DNA from 3 places in the Hydrogenophaga sp. GW456-12-10-14-TSB4 genome. Region 3 is predicted to be linked to each of the others. Evidence: riboswitches for the same ligand, from Rfam matches in the RefSeq annotation. Region 3 holds a riboswitch; each other region holds the start of a gene.
The links. Region 3 has a riboswitch for glycine ahead of AC07ZS_RS08795 (penicillin-binding protein 1A). Riboswitches for the same ligand answer to the same signal wherever they lie in the genome.
Positions count from the first base shown of each region.

Region 1: another riboswitch for glycine. It lies ahead of AC07ZS_RS20660 (D-amino acid dehydrogenase); the one in region 3 lies ahead of AC07ZS_RS08795 (penicillin-binding protein 1A).
Region 2: another riboswitch for glycine. It lies ahead of gcvT (glycine cleavage system aminomethyltransferase GcvT); the one in region 3 lies ahead of AC07ZS_RS08795 (penicillin-binding protein 1A).

Region 1 covers NZ_JBWKZH010000047.1:16,403-24,217, reverse strand. Annotated here, with positions in the region: gene AC07ZS_RS20675 (LysR family transcriptional regulator) at 1-195, opposite strand, end outside; gene AC07ZS_RS20670 (M20 aminoacylase family protein) at 267-1,484, shown strand; gene AC07ZS_RS20665 (Bug family tripartite tricarboxylate transporter substrate binding protein) at 1,503-2,495, shown strand; glycine riboswitch at 2,503-2,597, shown strand; glycine riboswitch at 2,598-2,699, shown strand; gene AC07ZS_RS20660 (D-amino acid dehydrogenase) at 2,666-4,012, shown strand; partial or broken gene AC07ZS_RS20655 (electron transfer flavoprotein subunit alpha/FixB family protein) at 4,219-4,359, shown strand; gene AC07ZS_RS20650 (hypothetical protein) at 4,925-5,335, opposite strand; gene AC07ZS_RS20645 (GAF domain-containing protein) at 5,332-5,835, opposite strand; gene AC07ZS_RS20640 (sensor histidine kinase) at 6,160-7,815, opposite strand, start outside.
Region 2 covers NZ_JBWKZH010000037.1:22,474-30,288, forward strand. Annotated here, with positions in the region: gene AC07ZS_RS18020 (B12-binding domain-containing radical SAM protein) at 1-939, opposite strand, end outside; gene AC07ZS_RS18025 (Ivy family c-type lysozyme inhibitor) at 1,035-1,874, shown strand; gene gcvP (aminomethyl-transferring glycine dehydrogenase) at 1,894-4,803, opposite strand; gene gcvH (glycine cleavage system protein GcvH) at 4,833-5,201, opposite strand; gene gcvT (glycine cleavage system aminomethyltransferase GcvT) at 5,238-6,368, opposite strand; glycine riboswitch at 6,429-6,533, opposite strand; glycine riboswitch at 6,546-6,659, opposite strand; gene AC07ZS_RS18045 (hypothetical protein) at 6,691-7,185, opposite strand; gene AC07ZS_RS18050 (esterase/lipase family protein) at 7,306-7,815, opposite strand, start outside.
Region 3 covers NZ_JBWKZH010000012.1:71,222-79,036, reverse strand. Annotated here, with positions in the region: gene AC07ZS_RS08805 (indolepyruvate ferredoxin oxidoreductase family protein) at 1-2,732, shown strand, start outside; gene AC07ZS_RS08800 (hypothetical protein) at 2,729-2,860, shown strand; gene AC07ZS_RS08795 (penicillin-binding protein 1A) at 2,983-4,971, opposite strand; glycine riboswitch at 5,130-5,222, opposite strand; gene AC07ZS_RS08790 (hypothetical protein) at 5,230-5,850, opposite strand; gene AC07ZS_RS08785 (VOC family protein) at 5,950-6,132, shown strand; gene AC07ZS_RS08780 (hypothetical protein) at 6,169-6,462, shown strand; gene AC07ZS_RS08775 (hypothetical protein) at 6,514-6,771, opposite strand; gene AC07ZS_RS08770 (alpha/beta hydrolase family protein) at 6,872-7,815, opposite strand, start outside.

The DNA of each region.
Region 1 (7,815 bases), on a different contig from region 3:
GAGCACTTCGCGTCCGAAAGGCGTGAGGGCGATGCGCCGGCCCAGGCGGTCAAACAACGCCCCGCCGAGTTCGATCTCCAGCCCTTGGATGCTCCGCGTGAGCGCCGGCTGCGTGAGGAACAGGGCGGCGGACGCCTGCACGAAGGAGCCCAGGTCCGCGAGGACCACGAAATGACGCAGTTGTACCAGTGTCATCTAAACCCCCAGTGAAAGTCATGGATCGATGCACATCAATGCATTGGACTTTAAAGCACCCCCTTTCTAACATGCAGCAAAGTTCATCAATTCTCTGGAGTTCGACTGTGGAACGTCTCAGTGATCAGCTGGTGCAGGAATTCGTCGCGTTGCGGCGCGACATTCACCAGCACCCGGAACTGGCTTTCGACGAGCACCGCACCAGCGCCCTGGTGGCGCAGAAGCTGGCGTCATGGGGCTACGCGGTCAGCACAGGGCTGGGCGGCACGGGTGTGGTGGGGCAACTGCGCCGGGGTAACTCCACCCGCACCATTGGCTTGCGCGCCGACATGGACGCCCTGCCCGTTGAAGAGGCGACCGGCGCCGACTGGACCAGTTGCCACCAGGGCGTGATGCACGCCTGTGGCCACGACGGCCACACGGCCATGCTGCTGGCGGCCGCGCGCCACCTGGCCGAGTGCGGCCGCTTCGACGGTACGCTGAACCTGATCTTTCAGCCGGCCGAAGAAGGCGGCGGCGGCGCCCTGAAGATGATGGAAGACGGTCTGTTCGAACGCTTTCCGTGCGACGCCATCTTCGCCATGCACAACATGCCCGGCTACGCGCAGGGCCAACTGGTGTTCCGCAGCGGGCCGACCATGGCCTCGTCGGACTACGCCACCATCACCCTGCACGGCGTCGGCGGCCACGGTGCCATGCCGCACCGTGCGGTCGACCCGCTGGTGGCTGCGGCGTCGATCGTCATGGCGCTGCAAACCGTTGTCTCCCGCAACGTCGACCCCATGGAACCCGCCGTGGTCACCGTGGGCGCGTTGCACGCGGGCAATGCCAACAACGTGATTCCGGCCTCGGCCCGGCTGGAGCTGAGCGTGCGCGCGCTGAGCCCGCAGGTGCGCCGCGACATGGAGCAGCGCATTCGCGAACTGGTGCGCCTGCAGGCCGAGAGCTACGGCGTGCGCGCCGAGCTGGACTGGCGCCCCGGCTACGCCGTGCTCGTCAACGACGCGGCGCAGACCGCCCGCGCCCTGGCGGTTGCGCAGGCGCATTTTCCGCCCGCACAGGTGGTGGCCCAGGGCGCCATGCTGACGGGCAGCGAAGACTTTGCCTTCATGCTCGAACGCGTGCCGGGCAGCTACCTGTTCATCGGCAACGGCGTGGGTCAGGAGCCCGGTGCGTGCATGGTGCACAACCCGGCTTACGACTTCAACGACGACAACATCGGCACCGGCGCCGCCTACTGGACAGCGCTCGTGCAAGACCTGCTTTCCGTCCCCTCCCCCCACCTCTGACCCCACTGGAGATTCCCCATGATCAGCCGCTACAAGACTTTGATGGCCGGTGTCGCCATCGCCCTGGCCAGCCTTTCGGGCGTGGCGCAGGCCCAGAGCTACCCCGCCCGGCCGGTGACCATGCTGGTGCCGTACCCGGCCGGCGGCCTGTCGGACGTCATCGCGCGCTCCGTCAACAACACGCTGGGCAAGCAGCTGGGCCAACCGGTGGTGATCGAGAACCTGGGCGGTGCGAGCGGCTCGATCGCCGCGCAGAAAGTGCTCAACAGCGCGAGCGACGGCTACCAGCTGTTCCAGGGTTCGCCGAACGAACTGATCCTGGCGCCCCTGGCCATCGCGTCCATCAAGTTCAAGAGCGAAGACTTTCGCCTGGTGCAGATGATCGCCACCGCGCAGATTGCCTTCCTGGCCCGCAAGGACATTCCCGCCAGCAACGTGGACGAGTTCCTGGAGCATGCGCGCAAGTCGGCGCAGCAGGGCCGCCCCCTGACGTACGCGAGTGTGGGCCCAGGTTCCTTCTACCACCTGCTCGGCGAGCACCTGTCCAAGGTCACCGGCATTCCGATGACCCATGTGCCCTACAAGGGTTCGGCGCCGGCCGAGCAGGACCTGATGGCCAGCCAGGTCGATTTTTTCCTGGCGCCCTATGGCAAGAAGTACGACGAGATGCACAAGCAGGGCCGCGTCAAGGTGCTGGCCATGCTCAACAGCGAACGGCTGGAGAGCGTGAAGAACTACCCGGCCATCAGCGAGAGCAAGCAACTCAAGGACTTCACCTTCAACATCTGGACCGGCTACTTCGTGAAGAAGGACACCCCGGAGCAGGTGGTGGTCGCGCTGCACAAGGCCATCACCGAAACGCTGGGTGACCCGGGCGTGCACCAGGCGCTGGAAGCCAACAGCCAGCTGCTGGCCAAACCCCTGCCGCTGGCGGCGGTGGACAAGGCCTATGCCGACGGCATCAGCCAGTTCCGCGCGATTGCCAAGTCCATTCAGCTGCAAGCGCAGTAAGCTTCACCCCTGTCGATCGGGAGAGACTGGCTTGCATGGCAGGCCGGCGCCGAAGGAGCAACCGCCCCGGAAACTCTCAGGCAAAAGGACCGGTCGACAACGCATCGCACTCTGAAGAGTGGCCGGGATTCGTCCCCCGGCCCACCGCAGGAGCAAGCCGGCCCACGCTGGTGAATCTCTCAGGTCTCAAACAGAGGGGGTCATGGTCCGCACACGGTGTGCGGGCCATGCTTTCTCTGTCTGACGGCTTTGAACGCGAGATTCACATGGCACACCTCATCGTCATCGGCGGCGGTATCACGGGCGTCACCAGCGCCTACGCCCTGGCCCGTCAGGGTCATCAAGTCACCCTCATCGAAAAGCACCGCTATGCGGGCATGGAGACCAGCCATGCCAACGGCGGGCAACTCTCTGCGTCCAACGCCGAGGTGTGGACCCATCCTTCCACCCTGGTGAAGGGTCTGAAGTGGATGTTCAAGGCCGACGCGCCCTTGCTGGTGAACCCCAGGCCCAGCTGGCACAAGCTCAGCTGGTTCGCCGAGTTTGTGGCCTCCATTCCCAAGTACCGCAACAACACCGTGGCCACCACGCGCCTGGCCATTGCCGCACGTGAGCAGCTGTTTGGCTGGGCTGAACACGAGGGCATCGATTTCGATCACAAGCAGCGCGGCATCCTGCACATCTACCGGGACCGCGCCGGCTTCGAGCACGCAGGCGAAGTGTCCAGGCTGCTGGCCCAAGGCGGCCTGTCGCGCCGCGCCGTCACACCCGACGAAATGCGCGCCATTGAACCCACGCTCCAGGGTGAGTACTTCGGTGGCTGGTACACCGAGAGCGACAGCACCGGCGACATCCACAAGTTCACCCACGGCCTGGGCCTGGCCTGCGCACGCCGGGGCGTGAGACTGATGACCGCCCAGGCCGTGTCGCGCGTGTGGAGCACCGGCGACAGGGCGCGCGTTATGCTGGCCAACGGGGAGGAGGTCGATGCTGACGGGGTGGTGATCTGCGCGGGCGTGCGCAGCCGCGCCCTCGGCGCCCAACTCGGCGACCGGCTCAATGTGTACCCGGTCAAGGGCTACTCCATCACCGTCATGCTGAATGACGAACAAAGCCAGGCCGCCGCGCCCCAGGTGAGCCTGCTCGACGACGAGACCAAGCTCGTCACGAGCCGACTGGGGTTGGACCGCTTCCGCGTGGCGGGCACGGCCGAGTTCAACGGCTACAACCTCGACATTCGCGCCGACCGCATCCGGCCGCTGGTGGACTGGGTGAACCAATGTTTCCCTGGCGTCAGCACGCGCCGGGTGGAACCCTGGGCGGGCCTGCGGCCCATGCTGCCCGACATGATGCCGCGCGTGGGTGCGGGCAGGCACGCCAACGTGTTCTACAACACCGGTCACGGCCACCTGGGCTGGACGCTGTCGGCCATCACCGCGCATCAACTGGGTGAGCACGTGGCACGGTGGGACATGCGTCGCGTCCCGCGCGCAGTGCAGGTGAGCAACATGGTCTGAACTGCGCCTCCATTCGTGCGTCGGGCTGCTTGGTTCAGGACAGCCGACTCTCCCACGCTTTCCGTCGTGCAGCACGATCGGCGCCTTCGGCGCCGATCGTCAACGAGTTGCGATCACTCGCTGCGGGTGCTTTTGCACTGGTTGTCGAATCTGAGACACTGTTCTTGTCAGCGTGGCTCATGGGACTTCCTTTCTATCGGGGGCAGGCCGTGGCCCAAGCTGCCGCGCAGATCGCGGGCGTGTCCAAGGTGAGCCACCTCGAGCACGGCCTGGCTGAGGACGTGGCCGCGCAGGTGCTCTCCATCGCATCGAACTGCAGCCACATACCGGCTCGGGCTGCACCAGGCTCATTGCGGCGGCGGCGAGCTGGCAATCGCCAAAATAAGCACGACTCGCACGGGAGAACCATAGACTGATACTGCGCGCGGCACATCCGCCGCTCGCGTGGCGCTGATGCCCCGCCGAGCAATGCAACGAGGGATTCCAGCGCAACGAGGCGACAAAGCATCCGAAGATTGCGTTTGGCATTCAAAAAAAAGGGTGGGCCTTGGTAGCCCACCCCTTGAATCACGTCAAGTTCCGCGATGAAGGAACATTTGCACCGAGGAGGAATGCGTCATTCCAACATCAGACGTGAAGTAACCAAAAAAATCACTGTCACACCGAACAAACATAGTTTGTCGGCCCGCCATTTTATCGACGGACGTTTCCATCGCGTACTTCCATAGATGCGTGTTTTCCCTCGCTTTCTGGGCGCTCATGAGCCGGATCGTCCAGCGCGTTGCGATGGCACTCGAATATCGCTTTTGTGCCACTGCTGCATCTGGTACTGGCGCTAGAAGTGCGCGGCCTCGCCGACCGTTCCGATGTGGATTGGCCGCGGAGAACTTGGAGTCGTTGGTGATCGAGAATTCAGCCAGCGGGTAGCGCCACTGCTGCGGACCAGAGTTGCTCAACCGTGTGCACTACATCGCGTAAACGAAATGGTTGCAACAACAGTCGACGCACATCGAGTTCTTTCAGCGTCGCCACGAGTCCCGCGTCAGCAGCGTGCACCATCACCGCAACCGGGATATTGGCCTCGCACTTAAAGTCGCCCGCACGCAAGCGCGTGAGCAACGCCAGTGCTGCGTCGCGCTCGGCTAGCGAAAGCAGCAGGCCGTGCTCCGCGTTGCTCTGCATCCATTTTTCTCCCTGGGCGATGCTGGTCGCCTGCTGCAGCCGAACCAGTTGTAGCTCACGGCACACCGAGGCCACCGTGCCACGCACCAAACCATCGGGTTCGATCAGCAGCACCTGCGGCCGGTCCGCAGCGGCGCTCACGACACCGCCTCCTCGCGCCGGAACAGCTCCTCCACCACCAGGTCGCGCAGGCCGTTGAGGATGGCCTCGTCCAGCTTGTCGAACTCGCGCGGGCGCCGGTCCATGATGCACAGGGTGCCCACCACCTGCCCGTAAGGCAGGCGCAGCAGCGCCCCGGCGTAGAAGCGCACATAGGGTTGACCCACCACCATGGGGTTGTCGGCAAAGCGCGGATCGGCCAGCGCGTCGGGCACGATCAAGGTCTTCGCCATCGCCACCGCGTGGCCGCAGAAGGAGATGTCGCGCGGCGTTTCCTGCACGTCATCCATGCCAAAGGACGATTTGCACCACTGTCGATCCTGGTCAACCAGCGAGACCTGCGCGATGGGCACGTTGAACTCTTTAGCCGCGAAGGCTGAGATGCGGTCAAAACGCTCCTCGGGCGGTGTGTCCAGGATCACCAAGTCGCGCAGCGCCTTCAGGCGCTTGGCTTCGTTGTGTGGCAAAGGTGGCTTGATCATGCAAGATTCAGACAAGCGAATCGGTTTATGGCGTCACGGATTCATTCAACGTTGCGCTTCATCGGAACGCGGCAGGTACTTGCTTGAATCACACTTGCAACCTGCGGACAGCTTCCAGTAGAAGGCGCCAAGTTGGTGTGTTGCGCACACGAACTTCAATTTTGTGGGTTCTGAAAATATCAAAATCGAGTTTGGGGCAGTCTGAGCAAACCTGAGCAACTAAGGCAAGAATGCCGATGGCGTTGTGAAAGTAAAACAGTCACATCTGCAGATGTGATTTGCGCCCAACCTGCCATCAACACGTCATAGCGGGGATCTCTATCCTCAATCGGACGAGGCTAGCGCAGGCAGCAGAACCTTGAAGGTCGTGACGCCTGAATCGCACTGCACTTCGACTCGCCCGCCGTGCGCGTCGATGATTCTCTTGACCAGAAACAACCCCAGACCAGCGCCCGTTTTGCCCCGTGCCGCCCGGCCTCTGTAATATTTCTGGAACAAAAATGGCCGTTCTTCGAGCGGAATGTTTTCGCCACGATTCACAACACGAACGGTAAGCCCGCCTTGTCCGTTGCCGCGAACCATGACATCGATGACAGTGCTGGCGCGAGAGTGCCGAATCGCATTGGTGATTAGATTGCGAAACGCCACCTGCAGCATATCGAGGTCACAGGCGTAATCCTCAGGCAATGCCTTTGTGGTCAGCTTAATCCTGTCCTCAGGCCACTCGGAGACGAGTTCCTTGAAAAAACTTGGCATGGCGCACCGTCGGATACGTATCGATCGCTCGGAGCTGTCCATTCGTTCGGCGGTAAGGTAGTTGTCCATCAACTCCGCCATGCGCCGGCTCGCTGCCGTGATGTTGGTGCAACGCCTCAGCGACTTCTCGACAGGCGCATCCAGATGCGCCGCGAGCTGCTGCGCAGAGGCACCGATGATTGCCAGCGGTGTGCGAAGCTCGTGGGACACCATGGCGACGAAATCTCGCTGTTCTTGGCGGGCCGCCTGTTCCACACGCAAGGCTATGCGCAGGGCGTTGTAGCGGTACACGATGAACAAGCACATCACAATCATGTGCAGCACGGAGCCCACCTGGATGCTGTAGTCGGTCACGAGTCCCGGCTCCAACCATCCCAGGTTGCGCAAGTACCGGATGAGAACCCCCAGATAAAAAATTGCGAAGGCGATCAAATAAAAGCGCGCCGGTGCATGGCCGCGCCACACCAAGACGATGGAGGCTCCGGACAACAGCATGATCCAGGCCATCGAGACTACCTGGCTCGTGCCCACGCCAGCGGCGTATTGGCCCGCGATAACCAGCAGGCTCGTCCCGACGGAAACGGCGGCCGCTCCCCTGAGCAGGAAGCGATTGAGGCGCGGCATGACCTGGTCGAGTCCCAGCAGCACTGAAGAAAACCGGGTGCTCACGAACACCACGGCGCAAATCGAGATGCCAAGAATGGGCGTCGCCAGATCGGAGTTCCAGTCCAGGGCATTCTGAAGGTACCCCATCGTCATCAAGACGCCCAAGAAATTCAGGGCCGCGTAAGGCACGTACCACCCGCTGAGTGCCTCCCGTGTCCATTGCCAGAACAAGAACTGGATAAGGATCACCAGCCCATAGAGGCCGAAGTAGCCACCCCAGAGCAAGGCCTCGTCGCGAGCGCTTGCATAGAAGAGTTCCGCCTCCCACAGCCGCAAGCCCGTGGACAGCGAATTCCTGCTCGCTAGGCGCACCATGACTTCATGCCTACCGGGTGGCAAGTCGAGACGAAACGCAGGGCTGCGTGTGTCCAGCGGCCAAGCGCTGCGCTTGACGTTGCGCCCGGCCACCTGCATATGCCACTCGCCAGCTGCATCGCGCTGGAAAAAGCGCACATCTTCCAGCAGCGTATTGCGCAGTTCAAGCCGCCACGATGGGGCGTTGGTTGCTTGAATGACCTCAAACCGCAGCCAGATGGCATCCGAAGTAAAGCCCGCGTT
Region 2 (7,815 bases), on a different contig from region 3:
CTCGCGCACGAAGGTGCGCACCAGCCGCTGCCGGGAGCGCTTGCGGTCCAGGAACTCCAGCAGCGCAAGCAGCGGGCGTTCGCCGGCGTCGAGGGTCACGTAGTCGACGAAGTCGAACAGGCGGGGTTCGGCGAGCTCGCGCAGCTCGGTGTTGACGAAGCCGCCACCCAGGGCAATGGTGATGTGCGGGTTCTGGCCCTTGATGGTCTGCGCGATGCGCAGCGCGGCGTAGAGCGCGCCGGGGAAGGGCACGGAGAGCAGCACCACGTCGGGCTTGTGCTGGGCCAGGGTGGCGAGGGTGAGGGTGTGCAGCAGCTCGTCCACCAGGGTGAAGGGCGCGGCGAGCGCGGCGGCCATGGGCTCGAAGCTGGGCTGGCTGCTGGCGAGCGATTCGGCATAACGCACGAAGGCGAAGCGCTCGTCCACGGCGTCGCGCAGCACGTCGGCCAGGTCGTTGAGGTACAGGGTGGCGATGTGGCGGGCCTTGTCCTGCACGCCGAGCGCGCCGAAGGCCCAGGCCAGGGGGTCACCGCCTTCCTCGCTGAGGGCGGCGTCCACGTAGACCTCCAGCGCGCTGAAGCGCGGGCCTTCGGGCAGCAGTTCGCGCGCGGCGATGCGGTGGGCCAGGGTGGAGTCGCGCCCCTGCAGGAAGGCGATGACGGGGCCGATGGTGCCGCGGTACCGGGCGAACTGGTCCAGAAAGGCGTGCACGCTGCCGCTGCGCCGGGCTTCGGGCTGGGCCAGGGCGCGGCCTCGCACGGCTTCGAGGCCGGCGGGGGTGAAGAGCTTGAGCACCAGCGCCAGGGCGAGGTCGGCCTGCACGGCGTCGACGCCGCGCGAGCGCAGGAAGCCGGTGATGTAGGCGGTGGAGGGGTAGGGCGTGTTGAGCTGGGTCATCGGCGGGATGAGGCTCAGCACGCGCGGGGCGTGGGTGGTCATGGGTGTGGCGTGGGAGGCAGGGGTGATCTTACGGCGTGGTGGACGCCGGCGCTGCGTCGGCCTAGCATGTACGACCAACCTGGCAGGAGACGGACATGAACACGTGGAGAAAGTGGTGGGTGTGTGCGGGGGCTCTGGGGGTGATGGCGGCGGCCCAGGCGCAGGGTTTGCGGCCGGATGTGATGGCCGGCTTTGGCGGCCGGTACGCGGTGGACTGCGTGCGGCCCGATTCGCCCCGCGTGGTGGTGGAGGCGCGGCAGATGCGGATCGAGCAGGGTAACCAGCGCATCACGGTGGGCAACCTGGATTCGGCGTTCAGCTATTTCGGCAACAGCCCGCCGCCGGAATTTCGCGTGGCGCTGATGGGGCAGGTGCAGGGCCGGCACGAGGTGCTGGGGCTGGTGAATGCCGATGGCAAGGGGCAGTACCTGCAGCTGGACGGCGACCGCACGGTGATGGCGAACCTGGGCGCGCTGGGCAAGGCGCGTTTCCGGCATTGCAACGCGGCGGCGAACGAGCAGGCGGTGGCGGACCAGAAGGCCGCGAAGCAGGCTGAGGCGGCGGCCCGCGCACCGGTGGCGCCGGGCACGGCCCGGCACCCCTCGGAGCTGATCCGCGACCCGCGTTTCAAGCCGGCCTACCTCAAGGCCCTGGGGCCGCTGGCGCGCAACGGCTGGATGGCCGAGATGACCGGCCCGGCGCCGGATCTTTCGCGCCAGCGCATCGGCGGGGTGGACTACACGGTGGCGGCGTTCTGCAAGCCGCACGACTGTGCCGACAACAACGCGGTGCTGCTGTACGACGCGGCGCAGGGCCGCGTGTACGGCCTGGTGCACCAGAACCAGCAGCAGCGGAGCTTCGGCCAGCCGCCGGGGCCGCTGTTGATCGACCTGCACGCGATCTGGCGCCGCGAGTGGCGCCCGGGCGGCAAGTGAGCGGGGTGAGCCGCCGCGCTCAGTCGCCTGCGTAGTCGCTCAGCGGCACGCAGCTGCAGAACAGGTTGCGGTCTCCGTAGACGTTGTCCACGCGGCCCACGGGTGGCCAGTACTTGGCGTGGGCCCGGGTGGAGGCGCTGGCGGCGCCCACGTCGCGCGCATAGGGGTGCGGCCAGTCGGCCTTCATGAGGCTGGGGGCGGTGTGCGGCGCGTTCTTCAGCGGGTTGTCGTCCTGCGGCCAGACGCCGTTTTCCACCTGCCGGATCTCTTCGCGGATGGCGATCATGGCCTCGATGAAGCGGTCCAGCTCGTCCAGCGTTTCGCTTTCCGTGGGTTCCACCATGAGGGTGTTGGCCACGGGGAAGGAGAGCGTGGGAGCGTGGAAGCCGTAGTCCATCAGGCGCTTGGCCACGTCTTCGGCCATCACGCCGCTGGTGTCCTTGAGCGGGCGCAGGTCCAGGATGCACTCGTGCGCCACGTGGCCGTTGGCGCTGGCGTACAGCGTGGGGTAGTGCGGTGCGAGGCGCTTGCTGATGTAGTTGGCGGCGAGGATGGCGGCCTCGGTGGCGTGCTGCAGGCCTTCCGCGCCCATCATGCGGATGTACATCCAGCTGATGGGCAGCACGGCCGCGTTGCCCAGCGGCGCAGCGCTGATGGCGCCCACGCCGTTCACCGGCAGGCCGCCGGCGGCATGGCCGGGCAGGAAGGGCACGAGGTCTTCCACCACGCAGACCGGGCCCACACCCGGGCCGCCGCCGCCGTGCGGGATGCAGAAGGTCTTGTGCAGGTTGAGGTGGCTCACGTCGCCGCCGAACTCACCCGGCGCGGCCACGCCCACCAGGGCGTTCATGTTGGCGCCGTCCACGTAGACGCGCCCGCCGTGCTGGTGCACCAGCGCGCAGAGTTCCTTCACGGTGGTCTCGAACACGCCGTGGGTGCTGGGGTAGGTGATCATCACGGCGGCCAGGTTGGCGCTGTGCTGTTCGCACCTGGCCTTGAGGTCGGCCATGTCCACGTTGCCGTTGTCGTCGCACTTGGTGACGACGACCTGCATGCCCACCATCTGCGCGCTGGCAGGGTTGGTGCCGTGCGCGCTGCTGGGGATGAGGCAGATGTTGCGGTGGCTTTCACCGCGCGAGGCGTGGTAGGCCTGGATCACCAGCAGGCCGGCGTACTCGCCCTGCGAGCCGGCGTTGGGCTGCAGGCTGATGCCGGCGTAGCCGGTGGCCTGGCAGAGCCAGTCGCGCAGTTGTTCGTCGAGCAGCTGGTAGCCTTGCAGCTGGTCGGCCGGGGCGAAGGGGTGCACGTTCGCGAACTCCGGCCAGGTGATGGGGATCATCTCGCTGGTGGCGTTGAGCTTCATGGTGCAGGAGCCCAGCGGGATCATGCTGCGGTCGAGCGCGAGGTCCTTGTCGGACAGCGCGCGGATGTAGCGCAGCATGCCGGTTTCGCTGTGGTGGGTGTTGAACACCGGGTGCGTGAGGAAGTCGCTGGTGCGGCGCAGCTCGGCGGGGATGAGCGGCTCAACGCCTTTCTCGAAGGTGTCGAAGACGGGCAGGGCCTGGCCGTCCTTGGCGAAGATCTTCCAGAGCAGGGCGATGTCGTCGCGGGTGGTGGTTTCGTCGAGCGAGACGATGAGGTACTCGCCCCAGGCCTTGCGCAGGTTGACGCCCTGGGCCACGGCGCGGGCCAGGAGGGCGTCGGTCTGGTCTTTGGTGTGCAGGGCGAGGGTGTCGAACACGCCTTGCTCGCCGTGGTGGGTGTCGCGGTGGCCGAGCTGCTCCAGGCCGCTGGCGAGGATGGCGGTGTAGGCGGCCACGCGGTTGGCGATGCGCTTGAGGCCCTGGGGGCCGTGGTACACGGCGTACATGCTGGCGACCACGGCGGGCAGCACCTGCGCGGTGCAGATGTTGCTGGTGGCTTTTTCGCGGCGGATGTGCTGCTCGCGCGTCTGCAGCGCGAGGCGGTAGGCGGGCTGGCCGTGCACGTCCACGCTCACGCCGACCAGGCGGCCCGGCAGCGAGCGCTTGAACTCGTCGCGACAGGCCATGTAGCCGGCGTGCGGGCCGCCCGCACCCATGGGCATGCCGAAGCGCTGGGTGGTGCCGACGACGATGTCCGCGCCCATCTCGCCGGGCGGCTTGAGCAGGGTGAGGGCGAGCAGGTCGGCGGCGACGATGAAGGCGGCCTGCTTGCCGTGCACGGTGGCGGCGTCTTTCGTCCAGTCGTGCAGCCAGCCGCTGGAGGCGGGGTACTGGGTGAAGGCGGCGAAGTAGTCGTCTGCCGCGAGCAGGGCGGCCCATTCCTCGCCGGACTGGGCGATCTTCACCGTGAGGCCCAGGGGCTTGGCGCGGGTCTGCACCACTTCGATGATCTGCGGGTGCACGTCGCCCGACACCACGAAGGTGTTGCCCTTGCTTTTCACCGAGCGCTTGGCCAGGGTCATTGCCTCGGCGGCGGCGGTGGCTTCGTCGAGCATGGAGGCGTTGGCGATGGCCATGCCGGTGAGGTCGCTCACCATGGTCTGGAAGTTGACCAGGGCTTCCATGCGGCCTTGCGAGATTTCGGCCTGGTAGGGCGTGTAGGCGGTGTACCAGGCGGGGTTTTCCAGCACGTTGCGCAGGATCACGCCGGGCGTGAGCGTGCCGTGGTAGCCCTGGCCGATGAAGCTCTTGAAGACCTTGTTCTTCTGCGCCAGCGCCTTGAGTTCGGCCAGTGCCGCGGCCTCGGTGACGGCCGGCGGCAGCTGCATGCCTTGGCTGCGCGCGATGCTGCGGGGCACGATGCCGTCGATCAGCGCGCGGCGCGAGGCCTCGCCGATGACCGAGAGCATGAGGGCCTCGTCGGCCTCGCCGATGCCGATGTGGCGTGCCACGAATTCAGACGGGTTTTCGAGTTCACCGAGGGGTTTGACAGACGGCATCAGCATGGGAGGCTCCGGCGCGGGAAGAGAAAGGGTCAGTTGGCCGCGAAGGCGTTGTAGGCGGTTTCGTCGAGCAGGGCATCGACCTGGGCCGGGTCGGACAGCTTGACCTTGAAGAACCAGCCGGCCTTGAGCGGGTCGCTGTTGGCCAGCGAGGGGTCGGCGCGCAGGGCTTCGTTGACTTCGGTGATCTCGCCGCTGATGGGCATGTACACGTCGGCGGCCGCTTTCACGGACTCGACCACGCCGGCCACTTCCTTCTGCGCGAAGGTCTTGCCGACTTCGGGCAGGTCGACGAACACCACGTCGCCCAGCGCGTCCTGCGCGTGCACGGTGATGCCGACGGTGGCGATGCCGCCGTCAACGGTGATCCATTCGTGGTCTTCGGTGTACTTGGTGGTCATGGAAAAGCTCCTGAAAAAGAGGGAAACAAAAAGGGGTCAACCGCGGAAGTATCGGTTGGGCACGAAGGGCATGGCGCTGACCTGCATGGGCACGGGCTTGCCGCGCACCATGGCCACCACGTTGGTGCCGATGGCGGCGTGTTCGGGGGTGACGTAGCCGATGGCGACGGGCTTGTTGGCGCTGGGGCCGATGAGGCCGCTGGAGGTCTTGCCGATCACCTCGCCGCTGGTGTTCTGCAGTTCGACGTTTTCGCGCACGGGCACCCATTCCTGGGCGATCAGGCCCACGCGCTTGCGCGCCAGGGGCTCGCTGCCGTCGAGTTGCGCGAGCACACGGGCCGCGCCGGGGAAACCACCCGCGCGTTCGCCGCCGGTGCGGCGCACCTTCTGCATGGCCCAGTTGAGCCCGGCTTCCACCGGGGTGGTGGTGGTGTCGATGTCGTTGCCGTAGAGGCACAGGCCGGCTTCGAGGCGCAGGGAGTTGCGCGCGCCCAGGCCGATGGGCATGACCTCGGGCTGGGCCAGCAGGGTGCGCACAAACTGGTCGGCGCGGTCGCCGGGCAGGGAGATCTCGAAGCCGTCTTCGCCGGTGTAGCCGCTGCGGGTGATGAAGAGGTCGGCGCCGTGCCACTGGAAGGGCGAGCCGGTCATGAAGACGAGCTTTTCGACGCCGGGCACGAGGCGCTGCAGCACGTCCACCGCCAGCGGGCCCTGCAGGGCGAGCAGGGCGCGGTCGGGCAGGGGGATGACTTCGCAGCGCGAGCCGATGCGCGCCTGGATGTGCGCAATGTCGCCGGCCTTGCAGGCGCCGTTGACGATGACGAAGAGGTCGTGCCCCCGGTTGACGAACATCAGGTCGTCGATGATGCCGCCCTCGTCGTTGAGCAGCAGGCCGTAGCGCTGCTTGCCCACGCCCAGGCCGATCACGTCCACCGGCATGAGGGTCTCGAAGGCGGCCGGGGCGTCGGGCCCGACCAGGCGCAGCTGGCCCATGTGCGAGACGTCGAACAGGCCGGCGGCCTTGCGGGTGTGGTGGTGCTCGGCCATGAGGCCGGTGGGGTACTGCACCGGCATGTCGTAGCCGGCGAAGGGCACCATGCGGGCGCCGAGTTCGAGGTGGAGCTTGTGCAGCGGGGTCTGGAGGAGCGGGGCGGCGGCAGCTGGCACGGCAAAGGCTTTCAGGCAAGGGGGCAGGCCCCGACGGGGGCGAAACACGGTTCATCCGTGCGCTGCCCCACTGTCCGCTTTACCTGAGAGATTCACGCGGGCGATGCCGCGCTTGCTCCTTCGGTGGGCCGCTTCGAGGAACGGCCTCTCTCCAGGGGGGTACACCGGCCTTTCGGCCCGTGTTTGCCAGTCCTTTTGCCTGAGCGTTCAGGGCACCCGGTGTGCGGTGCCGCCTGCGCCTTCGGCGAGCCTTTCCGGTGACCGGATCGGCTTCTCTCCTGACCGCGCGAGTGTATCGCACGGCGGCGGGCGGGCCGGCGTTTCAGGGCGTTTCCAGGGCCGATTCGGGCAGCAGGCGGGCCAGCCGCTGGCCGATGCCGTCGGCGCGTTCGCTGCCGGCCAGGCGCTCCACGTCGGCCATCATGGCGCGGCTGACGACCAGCATCTCCCGCACGTCACGCGCCTCGCGCAGGGCGTCGCGGTAGCGCTGGGCCATGGCCTTGTCGCGCGGGGCGAACATGCGCTCGCTCAGGTCGAACAGGAACATGCGCGCGCTGGCGACCGAGCGCGGGCCGGAGAAGGCATCGGCCGAGACCGCCGGCGCGGCGGCGGGGGGCGGTGCGGGCGGCTCGTCCACCAGGTAGCCGCGCGCGACCAGGTCGGCCGCGAGCGCGGGCCCCTGGCCCTCGAACAGGGCGAACAGCTCGGCATCGGGTTTGCGGCCGTCGGCCAGCAGCAGCAGGGCGCGCTCGCGCTGGGCGAGCTGGCGTTGTCCCGGCCGCAGCTCGGCCCGGCCCTTCTGGGTCTTGTTCAGCATGGGTCCAGCGTGTGTGAAGGAGCCCGCACTGTGGCGACGCGATGTGACGTCCCGGTGAAATGCCGGGCATGAGAGGCCGCGCGGTGGCGGCTGGCGGCTGAACGGGCCCGGTGTCCGGACCTATTCCTCGCTGTCGTCCTCGATGTCCGGGTTCCAGGCGGAAATGACGAACCTCAATTGCCCTTTGGCCCCCGGGTGCGATGGCTTGACCGCGCCCTGGTTGTCCACCGTGTGGGCATCAAAGGGAATCCGGACCTCCACGCGCCCGTCTCCCAGTGGTGCGATGGGCAGCTCCGTGGCGGCATTGACGATGCCCGTGCCTTGCCAGGCGTACTTGACGGTCCAGTTGGGCTGCGTCTTGGTGGGGCTGGTCATTTCCAGGATAAGGGCGTCCCGGAACAGGTAGCCTCCCTCGTAGTGTTCGTTCACCCACAGGCGCCGTTCGATTTCGTAGTCGGGCACGCGGATACCGAATTCCATGCCATAGGCGAGCGAGCGCCGCTTGGGGTTGACCCGGGCGCGATTGGCCAGAAACACGCTGGAGAGGTAGTGCTGGCGCTCCTTCTTCCACTCGGAATGCGGCACGCAGGCCACGGAATCTTCCTCCGCCGTCCGCCGCGTGAGGTACCA
Region 3 (7,815 bases):
ACGCCGCACTCAACGGCCTCAACCGCATCGTGGTGCAACCCAAGGCCCCGCGCATCGGCATCGTCACCTGGGGCAAGACCTACTACGACGTGCGCCAGGCGCTCAGCGACCTGGGCCTGCACAGCGACGAGGCGCTGGCCGAGGCCGGCGTGGGCATCCTGAAGATGGGCCTGATCTACCCGGTGGAGCCGGACATCGTGCGCGAGTTCGCGCGCGGCATGCCCGAGCTGCTGGTGGTGGAGGACAAGCGGCCCTTCGTCGAGCTGTTCCTCAAGGAGATCCTGTACGGCACGCCCGACCAGCCGCGCATCGTCGGCAAGGCGGACGAGCACGGCGCGCCCCTGTTGCCGCTGCAGGGCGAGCAGTCGGCCGACACCATCGCGCGCGCGCTGCTCAAGCGCCTGGGCCCGCTGGTGCAGACGCCGGTGGCGCAGTCGCGCGCGCTGCTGCTCAACCCGCCGGCCTTGAAGCGCGCGCCCATCATGCTGAGCACCGCGCGCACGCCGTACTTCTGCTCGGGCTGCCCGCACAACACCAGCCTGAAGGCACCCGACGGCGCCATCGTGGGCGCGGGCATCGGCTGCCACATCATGGACCTGTGGATGGGCGAGGGCTTCGGCGTCGTCAAGGGCTACACGCAGATGGGCGGCGAGGGCGCGCAGTGGGTGGGCCTGGCGCCCTTCACCGACACGGCGCACTTCTTCCAGAACCTGGGCGACGGCACCTTCGCCCACTCGGGCAGCCTGGCGATCCGTTTCGCGGTGGCGGCCAAGACCCACGTCACCTACAAGCTGCTTTACAACTCCACCGTGGCCATGACCGGCGGCCAGGACATCCTGGGCGGCATGACGGTGCCCGACATGGTGAAGATGCTGGAGGCCGAAGGCGTGGCCCGCATCCTGATCACCACCGACGACCCCGAGCAGTACCCCGGCGGCAAGGTCGGCAGCGCCGCGGTGTGGCCGCGCGAGCGCCTGATGGAGGCGCAGAAGCTGCTGGCCGGCACGCCGGGCGTGACCGTGCTGATGCACGTTCAGCAGTGCGCCACCGAAAAGCGCCGCCTGCGCAAGCGCGGCAAGATGGACTACAAGCCGCGCTCGACCATCATCAACGAGCGCGTGTGCGAAGGCTGCGGCGACTGCGGCGTGAAGTCCAACTGCCTGAGCGTGCAGCCGGTGGAAACGCCCTACGGCCGCAAGACGCAGATCCACCAGTCCTCCTGCAACCAGGACTTCTCCTGCGTGAAGGGCGACTGCCCCTCGTTCGCCACCATCGAGGCGCCTGCGCTCAAACAGAAACTGCGCGGCGGCCAGCGCGTGCCGCTGCCCACGGCGCTGGCGCTGCCCGAGCCGGTCTCGCGCGTGCCCGAAGGCGCATTCTCGATCTGCCTCACCGGCATCGGCGGCACCGGCGTGGTCACGGTCAACCAGATCCTGGGCACGGCGGCGTTCCGCAGCGGCATGAACGTGCAGACCTACGACCACACCGGCTCCAGCCAGAAGGCCGGCCCGGTGGTCTCGCACCTGAAGGTGCTGCCGCACGGCGTGGGCGGCTCGCCCACCGTGGGCACGGCCAGCGCCGACCTGTTCCTGGTGTTCGACCCGCTGGTGGCGGTGAGCGCGAGCAACATCGTGGTGGCCTCGCCCGAGCGCACCGTGGCCATCGTCTCCACCACCGCCGTGCCCACGGGCGAGATGGTGGCCAACAAGGCCAAGCACTACCCCGCGCCCGACCACCTGCGCGAGACGCTGGACAAGGTGACGCGCGCCGAGCACAACGTGTACCTGGACGCGCAGCACGTGGCCGAGCGCCTGATGGGCGACCACATGGCGAGCAACCTGCTGCTGGTGGGCGCGGCCTACCAGGCCGGCGCGCTGCCGATCCCGGCCGAGGCGATCGAGGACGCGATCCGCCTGAACGGCACCTCGGTGGAGATGAACATCGAGGCCTTCCGCTGGGGCCGCCTGCTGGTGGGCGACCCGGCCAAGGTGGAGCAGGCCATGCAGCAGAACCGCACCCCTGCGCCGGTGGCGGCCGAGCTCTCGCCCGCCGCGCGCGCGCTGGTGGACAGCGTGCCCGGTCAGGACGCCGCGCTGCGCGCCGTGCTGGAACTGCGCGTGCCCGAACTCATCGCCTTCCAGAACGCGGCCTACGCCGAGCGCTACACGCGCCAGGTGGCCGCCATGTGGCGCGCCGAATCGGCGCTGCCGGGCGGGCGCAGTGCGCTGACGGTCGCGGTGGCGAAGAACCTCTACAAGCTCATGGCCTACAAGGACGAGTACGAAGTGGCGCGCCTGCTGCTGGACGATGCCGAGCGCGCGCGCCTCACGCGCACCTTCGGCGAGAACCCGCGCATCACCTGGCACCTGCACCCCACCTTCCTGCGCAGCCTGGGCTTCAACCAGAAAGTGAAGTTCGGCCCCTGGTTCGCGCCGGTGCTCAAGCTGCTGCGCGCGGCCAAGGGCATCCGGGGCACGGCGCTGGACGTGTTCGCGCGCACCGAGGTGCGCCGCCTGGAGCGCCAGCTGCTCGAACACTACGAGGCGCTGCTGGCCCAGCTGGTGGAAGCGCTCAACGCCGGCAACCACGAGCAGGCCGCGCGCATCGCCGCGCTGCCCGACATGGTGCGCGGCTACGAACACGTGAAGGTGGGCAACGCGCGCCAGTACGCGCAGGCCATGAACCGCGAAACCGCCGCCATGGGCCTGGCGCTGCCGCTCGCGCTGGCATGAAGATCACGCGGGTCGACGTCCAGACCGTGCTCATTCCCCGGGTGATCCCGAGGAACGACGAGACCGACGGGACATGGGACCTGCCCGCGGTGATCGCGCGCGCCTGCCGCAGCTGGTGGAACACGTGAAGGCGATCCGCGACGTGACAGCCACCTGGTGCCCGAGATCTTCGCGCCGCTGATCGCGGCCATTCCCAACGGCCTGATCGAACGGCGCTCTGGTGCTCAGCGAACGGCCCGGCCACGGGCTGTCATTCAACGAAGACTTCATTGCCCGGCACCGGGCCGCCTGAGCCGGCGCAGCCGAACGGGCTTTCGATGAAGGCGTGTGGCGCCTCGACGCAGGCGCCGGCGAGGTACTCCGGGTAGACGTAGTCGTCGCCCAGCATCACCAGGTCCGCCGGCGGGCTGCGCTGCGCCTGGGGCCGATCGGCCACGGCGGTCTTCATGTAGTCCGTCCAGACCGGCAGGGCGAGGCTGCCGCCCGTGGCGTTGCCCAGGCTGCGCGCCTGGTCGAACCCCATCCACACCACCGAGGCGATGCCCGACGAATAGCCGGCGAACCAGACATCGCGGGCGTCGTTGGAGGTGCCGGTCTTGCCCGCCGTGTCCGCGCGCCCCAGCGCCTGCGCGCGCCGCGCCGTGCCTTGCCGCACCACGTCGCGCAGCAGGCTGTCCATCACGTGGGCGTTGCGCGGGGAGATCACCTGCGCGCGCGGCGCCACCGTCGGCGCTTCGTAGAGCACGCCGCCGCCGCGCTCGCTCACCTGCAGCACCAGGCGGGACTCGACCCGCTCGCCCTCGTTGGCAAAGACGGCATAGGCCTCGGTGAGCTGCAGCGGGGTCACCGCGCCCGCGCCCAGCGCCAGCGGGAGGATGGGCGGGTTCAGCTCGGCCGCGAAGCCGAAGCGGGTGGCGAACTGCTGCACGTACTCAGGGCCGGCGGCGTCCATGAGGTTGACCGCCACCACGTTCTTCGAGCGCGCCAGCGCCCGCCGGGCCGTGATGAAGCCTTCGTACTGGTGGCCGTAGTTGCGTGGCCGCCAGGCCTTGCGCCCGCGCGCCGCGGGCGTGACCAGCCGCTGCGTGTCGTCGATGCGCGTGCCGGGGAAGTAGCCCTTTTCCAATGCGGCGGAGAACACGAAGGGCTTGAAGGTCGAGCCCGGCTGGCGCACCGCCTGCACGGCGTGGTCGAACTGGTTGCGCGCGAAATCGGAGCCCCCCACCAGCGCCAGGATGTCCCCCGACTTCGCATCGACGGACACCAGCGCGCCCTCCAGCTGCGGCCGCCGGGCCTTCTGCAGGCCGGTGCGCAAGGCACGGGCGGCGGCCTGCTGCGCCGCCACGTCGAGGGTGGTGGTCACGTCCAGGCCGCGCGAGTAGGCCTCGTCGCCGAAACGCGCCACCATCATCTTGCGCACCTGTTCGACCGCATGGGCCGTGGCCGGGTCCGCCGGCGGTGGGCGCGGCCGCAGCGTGAGCGGCTCCGCGCGCGCCTGCTGGTGCGCCGGCTCGTCGAGGTGTCCCAGCTCGCGCATGCGCTTGAGGATGTGCTGCTGGCGAACGGTGGCGCGCTCGCGGTTGACCACCGGGTTGTAGGCCGAAGGAGCCTTGGGCAGGCCGGCCAGCATTGCGGCCTCGGCGACGCTGAGCTGGTCGAGCGTCTTGTCGAAATAGACCGACGCGGCGGCGGCAAATCCGTAGGCCCGCTCGCCCAGGTAGATCTGGTTCATGTACAGCTCCAGGATCTTGCCCTTGCTGTAGGCCGCTTCGAGCTTGTAGGCCAGCAGGATCTCCATGATCTTGCGCCGGTAGGTCTTCTCGCGGCTCAGGAAGAAGACGCGCGCCACCTGCATGGTGATGGTGCTCGCGCCCTGGGTGTGGCCACCGGCCACGAGGTTGCCGAGCGCCGCGCGCGCGATGCCCGCGTAGTCCACCGCGCCGTGTTCGTGGAAGCGCGCGTCCTCGATGGCCAGCAAGGCGTTCTGCATCGTCTGCGGGATGCGCTCGATCGGCACGAACTGGCGCCGCTCTTCGCCGTACTCCGCGAGCAGGCTGCCGTCGCGCGCGTGGATGCGCAGCGGCAGCATGGGGTCGTAGTCGGCGAGGTGGCCGACCTCGGGCAGCTGCAGCCACAGGCGGTGCAGGGCATAGGCCGCGCCGAGGGAAGCGCCGATGCACAGGCCGACGGCCAGGGCGAGAAAGAAACGGAAGGTGAAGGCAGGCCGCGAGAGGCGCATGGGCAAGGACTCAGGTGAAGGCAGGAACCGCGCGATGGCCGTTCCTGTGGGCGCCTCTCCCTCTGTCCTTTTACCTGAGAGTTTCGACTGCGTGGCAGTCTGCCCCTTCGGTGTGCCGGTGCGCGCGTGGTGCGGCCCGGCCTCTCTCCAGTCGGCGAAATGTGTCTGCGGTCCGTTGAGCCTGAGCGATCATGGGAGTTTGCGCCTTCGGCGGAGGCGCTCGACGCGCCTCGCTCTCCCGCAGAGCGTCGCAGTCTATCAGTTGGCGTTGGCCGGGGGCGCAGCGGGCGGGGGCGTGACCGCTGCTGGCGGGTCCACCGGGTCGAGAATGCTCTTGGGCGGGTTGCGCTTCATCTCGGCGGCCAGGGTGAGCTGGTCGGGGCTCATGCATTCGTCGGCCAGCCGCGCGCCGATCTTCTGGCTCATGAGCATGGACTTGTTGCCCAGCTGCAGCCAGAGCGCGCCGCGCTTGGGGTCTTCCAGGCGGATGGCGCCGGTGCGGCTTTCCACCGGGTGCATGTAGTAACGCGCGTTGCGCGTGTTCTTCACCTGCACGATGAAGAAGCCGTCGCGTTTGGCGGGCGTGATCTGCACGGCATTGCCGAGCTCGCACGGGATGCTGCCGATGTACACCCGCTTGGCCACCGCGAGATCGGCTTCGGAGAGCGTCACGTTGGTGTCTTCCTCGATGGGCGTCACCTCTTCCACGGCCTTGGCGGCGGAGCGGGCCAGTGGGGGACGCTTGGTGGCGGTGGCCTGCGCCTTGGTGGCAGCGGGCGCGGGCTTGGCCGCGGGCTTCGCCGGCGCCTGCTGGGCCTGGGCGGCGAAGGGGACGAGCGCCACGGCGCTCAGCGAAAACACGAGGGGGAGGAGCTTCATGGGGCCGTAGTCTGCACGCATGGGGGCCGGAATGGTGTTCGCAGATGTTTCGGTGTAGGGGAATGGTCTGCTGAGACGGCCGTGTTACGGTAAGCCCCCATGCACATCGAGGGCATCAGCCACATCACGTTCATCGTTCGCGACCTCGAGCGGATGGCGCACTTCCTGTGCTTCGGTTTGGGCGCGCGGGAGGTGTACTTCTACGATTTCGACAACCACTTCTTCGAGCTTCATACCGGCACGCTGGAACAGCGGTTGGAGCGGTATGCGAGAGGGGCCTGACGGCCAGAAACAGACATTGATCAAGGCGTCCACAGTATGAAACTCAATCGCGGTGAACCGGACCACCCTCATTGGAAGAAGCCGTTCTCGAACAAAGAGATGGCCGCCGTCTGGTGGGGCTTCGGCGCATGCTCTTTCGTGCTCGGTCTTCACGAATGGTTTGACCCGTCGCAAGTGCCGTTCAGCGGCCGCTGGAGCTGGGTTAAAACAATGGCTTTCAACGCTATGGGACACCGGGGGCCCGCGATCCTTTACATGAGTCTCGGGACCATCATGGTCGCCGCTGGTTTCTTGAAGTGGTCTGCGTATCGGGGACAGAAGCAGGTGTGATGGCATCAAACGGAAGTCACCTGCGCGCCCGAGAGCCGCGCGAGTGAGCCTTCAACTTCCTACAGTCTTAAGGGCTGACAGAACCAGCTGCTGAGGCACGAGCACCGCTAGGCCTATGCCGATCCACCACCAGCCTCTTTTCCGCAGGCTCTGCACCTCGGCATCGCCGGCCTTGCCAAGTTGAATGATTTCATCTGGCGTCAAATGTCCCAGTCGCTTCATGATTTTCAGCTTCATGGGCAAGAGCCAGAGAACCCCGATCACAACCCAAACAACCAGCGAAATGAGGAAGAGAGATGAGAGGGTCATAGAGAAGAGGTCTGCTGTTGGCCGATGGCCGCCATGCTAGCCCAGGCGGGGCAGACACGAAGCGGCCTTGGTGCTTCCTTGAAGCCAACCGGGCACAACATCAAGGCACCTTCAATGCCTTGCTGAAAAAGCCCACGACCGCTGCATTGAAGCTCGCATGAAACGCGACCCGGTCAAAGCCCGGCGCACTGGTGCAAATGTCGGGCGCGATCGAGGCCAGCGCACTGCTGCACGGGGCCAGGAAGTCGAAATGCCCGGCGTTGGAGACGACGCGATAGTCCGGCGCCTGCGGCAGCCCGAGCCGGACCACTTCGGCATAACGCGGATGAGGGAGGATGGCATCGTTCTCGGCGCGCCAGAGCTGCACGGGCACCTTGACGTTTTTGAGCCCCTCCGGTGCGAAGGTGAACCCGAGCGCCGGTGCGGCCACCACAGCGGCCTTGATCCGCGCGTCCGCTGCGCTGGCCAGCGTGGACGCGGCGGGAGGGGTGACGGCGTTTCCGCTCTTCGCCAGGAGCTGGCAGGCAAAGTCGCCGGGGTACTGGCGGCACATCGGCCCGATCGTTGAAAAGTCGGGCACCGCGCCGATGTTCGCGAGCGTGGTGAAGCCGCCCGCCGAGAAGCCAAACATGCCGACCCGCGCAGGGTCGATCGCCGCGCGGCCACCCCAGCTCGACAGCATGTGGTTGATCACCCGGGTGATCTGCCTAGGCCGGTCCATGATGTCGACGCTGCGGCTCTGGTCTGCGTAGTTGTCGCCCGTGTGCGTGACGGCGGCCACCACGAAGCCTGCGTCGGCCAGCGCAATGGCCGTATCGAAATGCCCGAGCAAGGAGCCGCCGGTTCCATGTGACATCAGGATCAGCGGCAACGCCTGGCCCTGCACAGGGCCGTTGGCCGCCACGCTCATCGTCGTCGGGCCCAATGCCAAGGGCTGGGCTGCGGCGGGGCTCGGGTACCAGATGCCAATGGGGAGCGGCTTGCCGTCCGGATCCGCGGCAACGCCATGCTGAAAGCCGGCGGCATGGGCGCAGGTGGCTGCAA